Regions from separate parts of the Amycolatopsis umgeniensis genome, predicted to be linked through region 1. Evidence: riboswitches for the same ligand, from Rfam matches in the RefSeq annotation. Region 1 holds a riboswitch; the other holds the start of a gene.
What was found. A riboswitch is a leader RNA that binds a small molecule or an ion and turns the genes downstream of it on or off. The one in region 1 is predicted to bind S-adenosylmethionine.
Positions count from the first base shown of each region.

Region 2: it holds a riboswitch for S-adenosylmethionine, as region 1 does, so the genes downstream of both, HDA45_RS14965 (ATP-binding cassette domain-containing protein) here and thrC (threonine synthase) in region 1, are expected to answer to the same signal.

Region 1 is NZ_JACHMX010000001.1:6,708,980-6,713,797, forward strand. Features, by position in the region: gene HDA45_RS31310 (ComEC/Rec2 family competence protein) at 1-444, shown strand, start outside; gene thrC (threonine synthase) at 462-1,727, opposite strand; SAM riboswitch class I at 1,740-1,872, opposite strand; gene holA (DNA polymerase III subunit delta) at 2,008-2,991, shown strand; gene rpsT (30S ribosomal protein S20) at 3,043-3,303, opposite strand; gene HDA45_RS31330 (EamA family transporter) at 3,635-4,540, shown strand; gene HDA45_RS31335 (VOC family protein) at 4,564-4,818, shown strand, end outside.
Region 2 is NZ_JACHMX010000001.1:3,271,173-3,275,990, reverse strand. Features, by position in the region: gene rsmA (16S rRNA (adenine(1518)-N(6)/adenine(1519)-N(6))-dimethyltransferase RsmA) at 1-428, shown strand, start outside; SAM riboswitch class I at 737-827, shown strand; gene HDA45_RS14965 (ATP-binding cassette domain-containing protein) at 1,039-2,049, shown strand; gene HDA45_RS14960 (4-(cytidine 5'-diphospho)-2-C-methyl-D-erythritol kinase) at 2,170-3,135, shown strand; gene HDA45_RS14955 (ABC-F family ATP-binding cassette domain-containing protein) at 3,203-4,818, shown strand, end outside.

The DNA.
Region 1 (4,818 bases):
CTGGACGTACTGGGGCCGCGGTACGTCACCCGGCGATCGGTCCTCGAGCAGGACGGCACCGTGATCAACAACGGTTCGGTCGTCCTGCGTGCCGGAACCCCGGCGGGCCGGTTGCTGCTGACCGGCGACGTCGAACTCGCCGCGCAGGCCGACCTGATGGCCGAGGGGGCTGATCTGCGATCCGAGATCCTGAAGGTCCCGCACCACGGAAGTCGTTACACCGCGCCGGATTTCCTCAACGCGGTCGCGCCACGGGTGGCGTTGGTGAGTGTCGGCGCCGGGAACACCTACGGTCATCCGAACAAGTCCACTTTGGACAACCTGACGGCCGCCGGCGCCGCGATCGGCAGGACGGACACGGACGGCGACACCGCGGTCGTCGCCGACGCCCGAGGGCTCGCCCTGATGCGCCGGGGTGAGCCCCGCGGCCCGCCTCGTTCTTGAGGCGGGCCTGCGGGAACTCAGATGCCGAGAGCCTCGCGGACCGCGTCGGCCGAGGCGCTGACGGTGGCCTTCGGGCCGACCTTGTCCTCGACGGCGTCGAGGGTCTTGAGGCCGTCACCGGTGATGAGCAGCACGATCTCTTCGTCCGGGTTGAGCTTGCCGGTCTCGATGAGCTTCTTGGCCGTCGCCACAGTGACCCCGCCGGCGGTCTCGGTGAAGACGCCTTCGGTGCGGGCGAGCAGCCGGATGCCCTCGACGACCTCTTCGTCGGTGACGTCTTCGATCGAGCCGCCGGTGCGGTTGACCACGTCGAGGACGTAAGGGCCGTCGGCCGGGTTGCCGATCGCCAGCGAGCGGGCGATCGTGTCCGGCTTGACCGGCTGGACGACGTCGTGGCCCGCGCGGAACGCCGCGGAGACGGGCGAGCAGCCGGTGGCCTGCGCGCCGAACACCTTGTACGGCGTCTCGTCGACGAGGCCGAGCTGGCCGAACTCACGGAAACCCTTGTCCACCTTGGTGAGCTGGGAACCGGAGGCGATCGGCACGACGATCTGGGAGGGAAGCCGCCAGCCGAGCTGTTCGGCGACCTCGAAGGCCAGCGTCTTGGAGCCTTCCGAGTAGTAGGGCCGGACGTTCACGTTGACGAACGCCCAGCTCTCCTGCTCGGCGGCGAGCTGGGTGGCGAGCCGGTTCACGTCGTCGTAGTTGCCGTCGACAGCGATGAGGTCGCCGTCGTACACGGCGGTGGTGAGGATCTTGGCGCGCTCGAGGGTCTTCGGGATCAGCACGACCGACCGCCAGCCGGCGCGCGCCGCTGCGGCGGCGACAGCGTTGGCCAGGTTGCCGGTCGACGGACAGGCGAGCACGTCGAACCCGAACTCGCGCGCGGCGGCCAGTGCGACGGCGACCACGCGGTCCTTGAACGAGTGGGTCGGGTTGCCGGTGTCGTCCTTGACCCAGACCTTCTTGACGCCCAACGCCTTCGCGAGCCTGTCGGCTTGGATGAGCCTGGTGGCGCCGGGTTCGGTGTTGGGGATTTCTTCGACGTTCGACGGAACGGGAAGGAGTTTCTTGTAGCGCCAGATGTTCTTCGGCCCGGCTTCGATGTCTTCGCGGCGGACGCGGCCGAAGTCGTAGGCGACCTCGAGCGGCGAGAAGTCCTCGGCGGAAACGAATTCGGGGGCGAGCGGCTGCCGGTGTCCCTCTTCCTTCGACACCAGTTCGACGGCCGGTCCGAGATCCGGGGTCTTGGTGGTGGAGGTCGTGCCGAGGGTTGCGGTCATCGCGAGGTTCCTTCCTCATCTGCCCCGCCATGGCGGGCCGGAATTGGCACCGTGTTCGTCAGCTACCCCGCGATCGCGGGATGACAGGCTGACGCCGGTTGCCGGGGCTTCATCGGGCCGTTCCCTCTGCCCCTCTGGATGAGCGGTATTCGATTGTCGGCACGCGAATGATCGCGTCGCCTCGCCAACACCGTACGACATGAGCCTCCGGTGGGGCCACCGTGCCCTGAACACATCACCGGACAAAGCACACGAGAGGACGAATGGCAGGATCGTGTCCGTGACGACGCAAGCTTCCGCCCCATCGCCGCTGGTCCTGGTTCTCGGTGAGGAAGAGCTGCTGATCGAACGCGCGGTCCGCGGCGCTTCGGACGCGGCCAAAGCGGCCGACCCGACGGCGGATCTCACCCGGATCCGGGTGTCGGACCTCACAGTGCCGGCGCTCGCGGAGATGGTCAGCCCCTCCCTGTTCGCCGAGGGCAGGGTGATCGTCCTCGAGTCCGCGCACGACATCTCGCAGGAGCTCTCCGACGGGGTGATGGCCTACGTCAAGGCGCCCGCCGAAGGCATCGTGCTCGTTGTCGTGCACAGCGGAGGTGGCCGGAGCAAGGCGGCGAAGGCGCTTCCCGGTGCGCTGAAGAAGGCCGGGGCCGAGGTCGTCGAGTGCCCGAAGCTGACCAAGGCCGCCGAGCGGGAATCCTTCGTCCGCAACGAGGTCCGGCGGGTCGGCGGAAAGATCGACGGTGCGGCCGTGCTCGCGCTGATCGACGCCGTCGGCTCGGATCTGCGGGAGTTGTCGTCGGCCGCGACCCAACTCGTCGCGGATGCCGGGGGAACTGTCGACGAACAGGCGGTCCGCCGCTACCACCGGGGCCGCGCGGATGTGAACGGGTTCGCCGTCGCCGAGAAGGCCGTCGCCGGCGACAAGGCTGCGGCGCTGGAGTCACTGCGCTGGGCGATGCAGCTGGGCGTTCCGCACGTGCTGGTCGCGGACGCTCTCGCCGACGCCGTCCGGACGATCGCGCGGGTGTCCGGCGCGGGCCGGGGGAACCCGAACCAGATGGCGGGCGAGCTGGGGATGCCGCCGTGGAAGGTGCGCAAGGCACAGGGGCAGTCGCGTGGCTGGGGGCAGGACGGTCTCGCCACCGCGATGCGGATCGTCGCCCGGCTCAACGCCGAGGTCAAAGGTGCCGCGGCCGACCCCGAGTACGCGTTGGAACGCGCCGTGCTCGAGGTCGTGGACGCCCACGGCACCAGTCACTGAACATGGCGAAGGCCCCGCCGACGCGAGTCGACGGGGCCTTCGAAAAGCCGATCAGAGAGAGTTCGCGCGCTTCGCGAGCGCGGACTTCTTGTTGGCGGCCTGGTTGGCGTGGAGAACGCCCTTGGTCACGGCCTTGTCCAGCTTCTTGGCCGCGTCCTTCTGCAGCTCCAGGGCCTTGGCCTTGTCGCCGGAGTCGGCGGCCTCGCGGAACTTGCGGATCGCGGTCTTCACCGAGGACCGGATCGCCTGGTTGCGCTGACGCGCCTTCTCGTTGGTGGTGATGCGCTTGATCTGCGACTTGATGTTGGCCACGGGGGCGCTCCTCTTGAATCTCTCGGTGGTTTCACCGCCGCGCTGTGACTGGCCCTGCGCGCTCGTGAAAGCGGCGCGGGTTTCCTCCATGACGGAATGCCACACGGCGGTGAAGGATCAGCTTAACAGCCGTCTCGGAGCGGATCCCGGCCGCCTCCGGAGGGCTCTTGCGGTACGGTCGGGAGCGTAGTGCCTAGGGTTCCGCCGCCTGCCTGTTCAGCGAAAAACACAATCAGGGCGGGTGGGACAGGTCCGAGCGGCACCATCGGCGGCGCCGGAAGCCCCGCCGTTCATCTGACGGGACAAAAGCCTGGAGGACCGGGTTTTCCGCATGCGCGGAAAACGTGAAAGGTCCGTAGTGAACGCCACCGCCCTGTCCCTCGTCATCGTCGCCGCCGTCATTCACGCGGGCTGGAACCTCGCCGCCAAGCGGATCCGCCGTGGCGGAGCCCGGTTCGTCTGGGCTTACTACAGCTTCTCGGCGATCTTGTTCGTCCCCGTCATCGCGGTCTCACTGATCGTGGAGCCGCAGCGTCCACAGTGGACGTGGCTGCTCGCCGCCGCGGTCACCGCGGTGTTCCACGTCACCTACGGGGTGGTCCTCCAGCGGGGTTACGCCGTCGGTGATCTGTCCGTCGTGTACCCCCTCGCCCGCGGAACCGGGCCGCTGATCTCGGTGCTCGCGGCCGTCGTGCTGCTCGGCGAGCGACCGGGGCCGCTCGGCCTGGCGGGCGCGTTCCTCGTGGTCGCCGGGGTGCTGGTCATCGGGACCGGACGAGCGCCCGCCCACGCCGACGCCGCGGATCACGCCGCTCGACGCAAGGGCGTGGCGTACGGGCTGCTGACCGGGCTCACGATCGCCGCCTACACGCTGTGGGACGCCCATTCGGTCACCGGTCTCGGTGTCCCGCCGATCGTCTATTTCGGAACCGGCGCGATCGTGCAGAGCCTGCTTATGACGCCGTACGCGCTGAAGGACCGTGAAGAGGTCTCGTGGCTCTGGCGCGAGCACAAGCGCGAAGTCCTCATCGTCGGCCTGCTCTCGCCGGTCGCGTACCTGCTGGTCCTCTTCGCCCTTCAGATCGCTCCAGTGAGCCTCGTCGCACCCGCGCGGGAGCTGAGCATCGTCCTGGGTGGCCTCGCGGCCTGGTTGATCCTGAGGGAGGCGAACGCCGTCCGCAGGCTGCTCGGGTCCATGGTGGTGCTGGCGGGCATCGCCGCGATTGCGATGGCCTGAGCCCATCCGGTAGGGATTGAGCCATGGACGTGCTGAGCAGCAGGGTGCTGATCCACCCGAAGGACTTCGACGTGTCGACGGCGTTCTATCGGGACACCCTGGGCCTGGCGATCGACAAGGAGTTCCCCGGCGGGACGGTGTTCTTCGCCGGGAACGGGTCGATCGAGATCGTCGGGACCGGGAAGACCGGTCCGACCCCCGACGTCGCGTTGTGGCTCCAGGTCCGGGACCTGCCCGCGGCGCTCGAGGAACTCGCCGCGAAGGGTTTGGACCTGGTC
Region 2 (4,818 bases), 3.4 Mb from region 1:
CCGAACTGCCGTCGCTGACCAGCGGTCTCGTAATGGTCCAGACCGAGGTCGCGGACCGGATGGCGGCCGGCCCGGGAAGCCGGACCTACGGCGTGCCCAGCGTCAAGCTCGCGTGGTACGGCAAGGCGCGCAAGGTCGCCGCCGTGCCCCGCGCGGTGTTCTGGCCGGTTCCGAATGTGGACTCCGCGCTGGTCGCTTTCGAACGGGGCGACGACGTGGTGTCGTCGGTGAGCCGGGAGCGGTTGTTCGCGGTGGTCGATGCCGCCTTCTCGCAGCGGCGGAAGACTTTGCGCGCGGCATTGGCCTCCTGGGCCGGCTCCGCCGAACGCGCGGGGGAGTTGCTTGAGAAGGCGGGAATCGACCCCAAGACTCGCGGAGAGCAGTTGGACGTTCATCAGTTCGCCCGGATCGCCGCGGCGACCGACTGATCATCGGGCGGCCATGACCGTCTCGCAGGGTGGCATGGCGCCGCGTCAGGGAACGGTTTTCCACCTGTCGCAGGTGTGACCGGGGCCGCCCGGAAGCGAGTTGGTCAAGGTCAGCACGGACGCATAAATCCTCTTCTCGATCTGTACCGGCCTCGCCCCGTCTTAGCAGGCAGCGGCCCTGTTTCGGCGAGAGACCAGCTGCAGTCTTCTCATAATATGGACCGCAGTTCCTGTATGATGGACGCGACCAGACGTGTGATCTGCGCCTACGTGCTTGCTTTCATCCAGTGGGATCGGTTTTACTCAGTGAGCCATCCCGAGCGACTGAGAGACCTGGCTCGCCGAAGTCGCAGCAACCACCCTCCACAGGGCAGGTGCTACCGCCAGGACCGATGGAGGCTGTGCCTAATGAACAGGGTCACCCACCCGCTCCTGCTGACCAGGCGACGTGTAGTCGACGAAGGTCGCCGCACGGTAAGTGCGTGTCGACGCTCAACCGTTACTGCCTGAGTCTTTTCCCTTACCTCTGAAACCCGTCCGCTCTGGACGGGCACTCGGTGACGGTTGGCGCGCTCGAAAGAAGCAGCGCCCCATTTGCATGGAGCCCTTCGTGATCACTGTCGAAAACTTGTCCAAGTCCTTTCCCCTCAACGGAAATCCCGTCGTCGCCCTGCGCGATGTCAGCGTGGACATCCAAGCCGGCTCCCTGTTCGGAGTCGTCGGTCCGGCCGGCTCCGGCAAGTCGACCCTCGCTCGTTGCATCGGGCTTCAGGAGCGTCCTGACCGGGGCGTCGTCCGCCTAGACGGCCTCAACACCGGGACCCTGGACGGACGCCGTCTGCGGGAAATCCGCCGGCAGGTCGGTGTCGTGAGCACCAAGCCGGAGTTGCTCGCCGAGCGCACCATCGCCGGCAATATCGCGTCTCCTCTCGAACAACTCGGCCTCGACGGGCCGCAGCGTCGCAACCGGGTCGGCAACCTGCTCGATCTGGTCGGGCTCACGCCTCGAGCCGGGCAGCGGCCGGGTGAGCTGTCCGAGGGGCAGCTGCGCCGGGTCGCCATCGCCAAGGCGCTGGCCGCTGGACCGTCCGTGCTGCTGGCCGACGACCCGACAGCGGGTGTGCAGCCCGAGGAGTCCGGCGCGGTCCTGACCGTGCTCGACCGTGCGCGTGCCGAACTCGGGGTCACCGTGCTGCTCACCACTCCTGACGCCGGCGTGGTCCGCCGTGTCTGCGACGACGTCGCGTTCCTGGAGGCCGGGGCGATCATCGAACGCGGAACCGTGCTCGACCTGGTCTCGGACCCGAACAGCCGGACCGCGCAGGCGCTGCTGCCCTCGATCGAGACCGGACGGGCACAGGCCTCGAAGTACGATCGCGCGGTGGACGTCGTGCTCGTCGGGTTCGCGTCGGTCGGTGCGCTACTTCCTGAAGCGGCCGGTCGTTTCGACGTCGAGCTCGCCACCATCGGAGGCGGCCTGACCCGGATCGGCGACACGCCCGTCGGCCGATTCCGTCTCGGCGTGCGCGGTGAGCGCGCGGATGCCGCACTCGCCTGGATCGCCGAACGTGGCGGCCACGTGACCCACCCGGTCCGTGGACCGCAGGGCGTCGCTGCTTGATTCCTCCACGAACGGGCCGCTCCGGACGAATTCGTCCAGGGCGGCCCGTTTGCGTCTGACTCGTCCTGTTCTCTTTCTCCTGGTGGCAGCACAAGTGGAGCGGGCACGTAGGCTTGAGGCGTGCTCGCCGTCGTACCGCCCCCAGTCACCGTCAGGGTTCCCGCCAAGGTCAACCTGCACCTGGCGGTCGGTGACGTACGCCCGGACGGCTACCACGAGTTGGTGACCGTGTTCCAGGCGCTTTCACTGACCGACGAGGTGACCGTCGCGGTCACCGAGGACCCCGGCGTCGAGGTCTATGGCGAGGGTGAAGGTTCCGTACCCACAGGGGCCAACAACCTCGCCTGGAAGGCGGCGCAGGCCCTGGCGGCCCACGTCGGCAAGGCGGACGGCGAATCGAAAGTCCGGGTCGTGCTTCGCAAAGGCATCCCGGTAGCGGGCGGGATGGCAGGAGGCAGTGCTGACGCGGCCGCGACCCTGGTGGGGCTCGCGTCGCTGTGGAAGCTCGAGATCTCTCGAGACGAACTGGCGGGTATCGCCGCCAAGCTCGGCAGTGATGTTCCGTTCGCGCTTTACGGCGGGACCGCGTTGGGCACCGGCCGGGGCGAGCAGCTGGTCCCGGTCTTGTCGAGGCATACGTTTCACTGGGTCCTGGCGTTCGACCAGCGTGGTCTTTCGACCCCGCGGGTGTTCGGTGAACTGGACAGGCTGCGGGAAGAGGGCAGCCCGCCGCGGATCGGTTCGCACACCCCGGTGGTCGAGGCACTGGCGTCCGGTGACCCGCGCCAGCTGGCGTTGCTACTCGGCAATGACCTGCAGGCCGCCGCGGTTTCGTTGCGTCCCGGACTGCGCCGGACATTGCGGGCGGGGGTCAACGCGGGTGCGCTCGCCGGCACCGTTTCCGGGTCCGGGCCGACCTGCGCTTTTCTGTGCGCGGATGCCCAGTCGGCCGTCGAGGTCGCCGCGGAGCTGTCCGGTGCGGGTGTCTGTCGCACGGTGCGTGTCGCGCACGGGCCGGTTCCCGGAGCCAGGCTGGTGGGCGGGGACGACGCGCCGCGACCGGCGCCGCCCCGGGTGCACGCGTGAGGGTGTCCGAAATGGACATCGACTAATTCGTTGTGGTGCAAGCTTTTTGGAAAGGATCGGCTGAGGCATGGCCAACTTGGTCAACCTGGAGTCGGTGAGCAAGTCCTTCGGGGTGCGCCCGCTGCTCGACGGTGTTTCGCTCGGTGTCGCGGAGGGGCAGCGCATCGGCGTCGTCGGTCTCAACGGGGGCGGGAAGACGACGCTGCTGGAAGTCCTCGCGGGGATCAGCGAGCCGGACACGGGGCGGGTGAGTCAAGTCCGCGGACTGCGGATGGCCGTGGTCACTCAGCGGACCGAACTCCCCGTCGGCAGTACGGTCGGCGACGTCGTGCTGGAGCGCTACGGCGCGGAGCACGAGTGGGCCGCTGACGCGCGAGTCAGGTCCATTATGGACGGACTGGGGATCACCGCCCTCGGTGTCGAAAAGCCGACGGCGAATCTGTCCGGTGGCGAGCGCCGCCGCGTTGCGTTGGCAGCGGCTCTCACGGGCGAACTGGATCTCGTGGTCCTCGACGAGCCGACCAACCATCTTGACGTCGAAGGTGTGCGCTGGCTCGCGGATCACCTGCTCAACCGCAGGATCGCGGTCGTGGTCGTCACCCACGACCGGTGGTTCCTCGACACTGTCGCGAGTGTGACCTGGGAGGTCACCAACGGTCGCGTCGAGCAGTACGAAGGTGGATACGCGGACTGGATCTTCGCGCGCGCTGAGCGGGCGAGGCTGGCGGCGACAGCCGAGGAAAAGCGCCAGAACCTGGCGCGTAAGGAACTCGCGTGGCTGCGGCGCGGTCCGCAGGCCAGGACCTCGAAGCCGCGTTACCGCGTCGAGGCGGCGGAGGCGCTGATCTCCGACGTGCCGGAGCCGCGCGATTCGGTCGAACTGCAGGCGTTCGCCCGTCGACGGCTGGGGAAGACCGTCCTCGAGGTCGAGGACGCCACCTTGACCGTCGGCGACCGCACCCTGCTCGATCACGTCACTTGGCGGATCGGGCCCGGTGACCGGATCGGACTGGTCGGGGTCAACGGGTCGGGCAAGACGACGCTGCTCAAGCTGCTCGGCGGGGACAAGGATCCCGAGACGGGTCGCCGCATCCAGGGGAAGACGGTCAGCCTCGCCCACCTCCGGCAGGAGCTCGACGACCTGCCTGGTGATCTGCGCGTCCTGCAGGCGATCGAAGAGATCTCAGGCAGGGTCGTGTTCGGCAAGCAGGAACTTTCCGCTTCGCAGCTGGCCGAGAAGCTGGGGTTCCCCGCGTCGAGGCAGTGGACCCCGGTCGAAGACCTTTCCGGTGGTGAACGGCGTCGCCTGCAGCTGTGCCGGCTTCTGATGGCTGAGCCCAACGTGCTGCTGCTCGACGAACCGACGAACGATCTTGACATCGACACTTTGCAGCAGCTGGAAGACCTGCTCGATTCCTGGCCGGGCAGTCTCGTCGTCGTTTCGCACGACCGGTACTTGGTGGAACGCGTTTGCGACACGATCGTCGCCCTGTTCGGGGACGGGCAGGTGACCCATCTGCCGGGCGGGATCGAGGAGTACCTGGATCGGCGTACCAAGAGCCTGGAGAAGGCCGGAGGCGACAGGAAGTCGGGTAACGGGCCGGCTTCCGCGCCCAAGAAGAGCGCCGCGGAACAGCGGGCGGCACAGAAGGAACTGTCCCGCCTCGAGCGCAAGCTCGACCA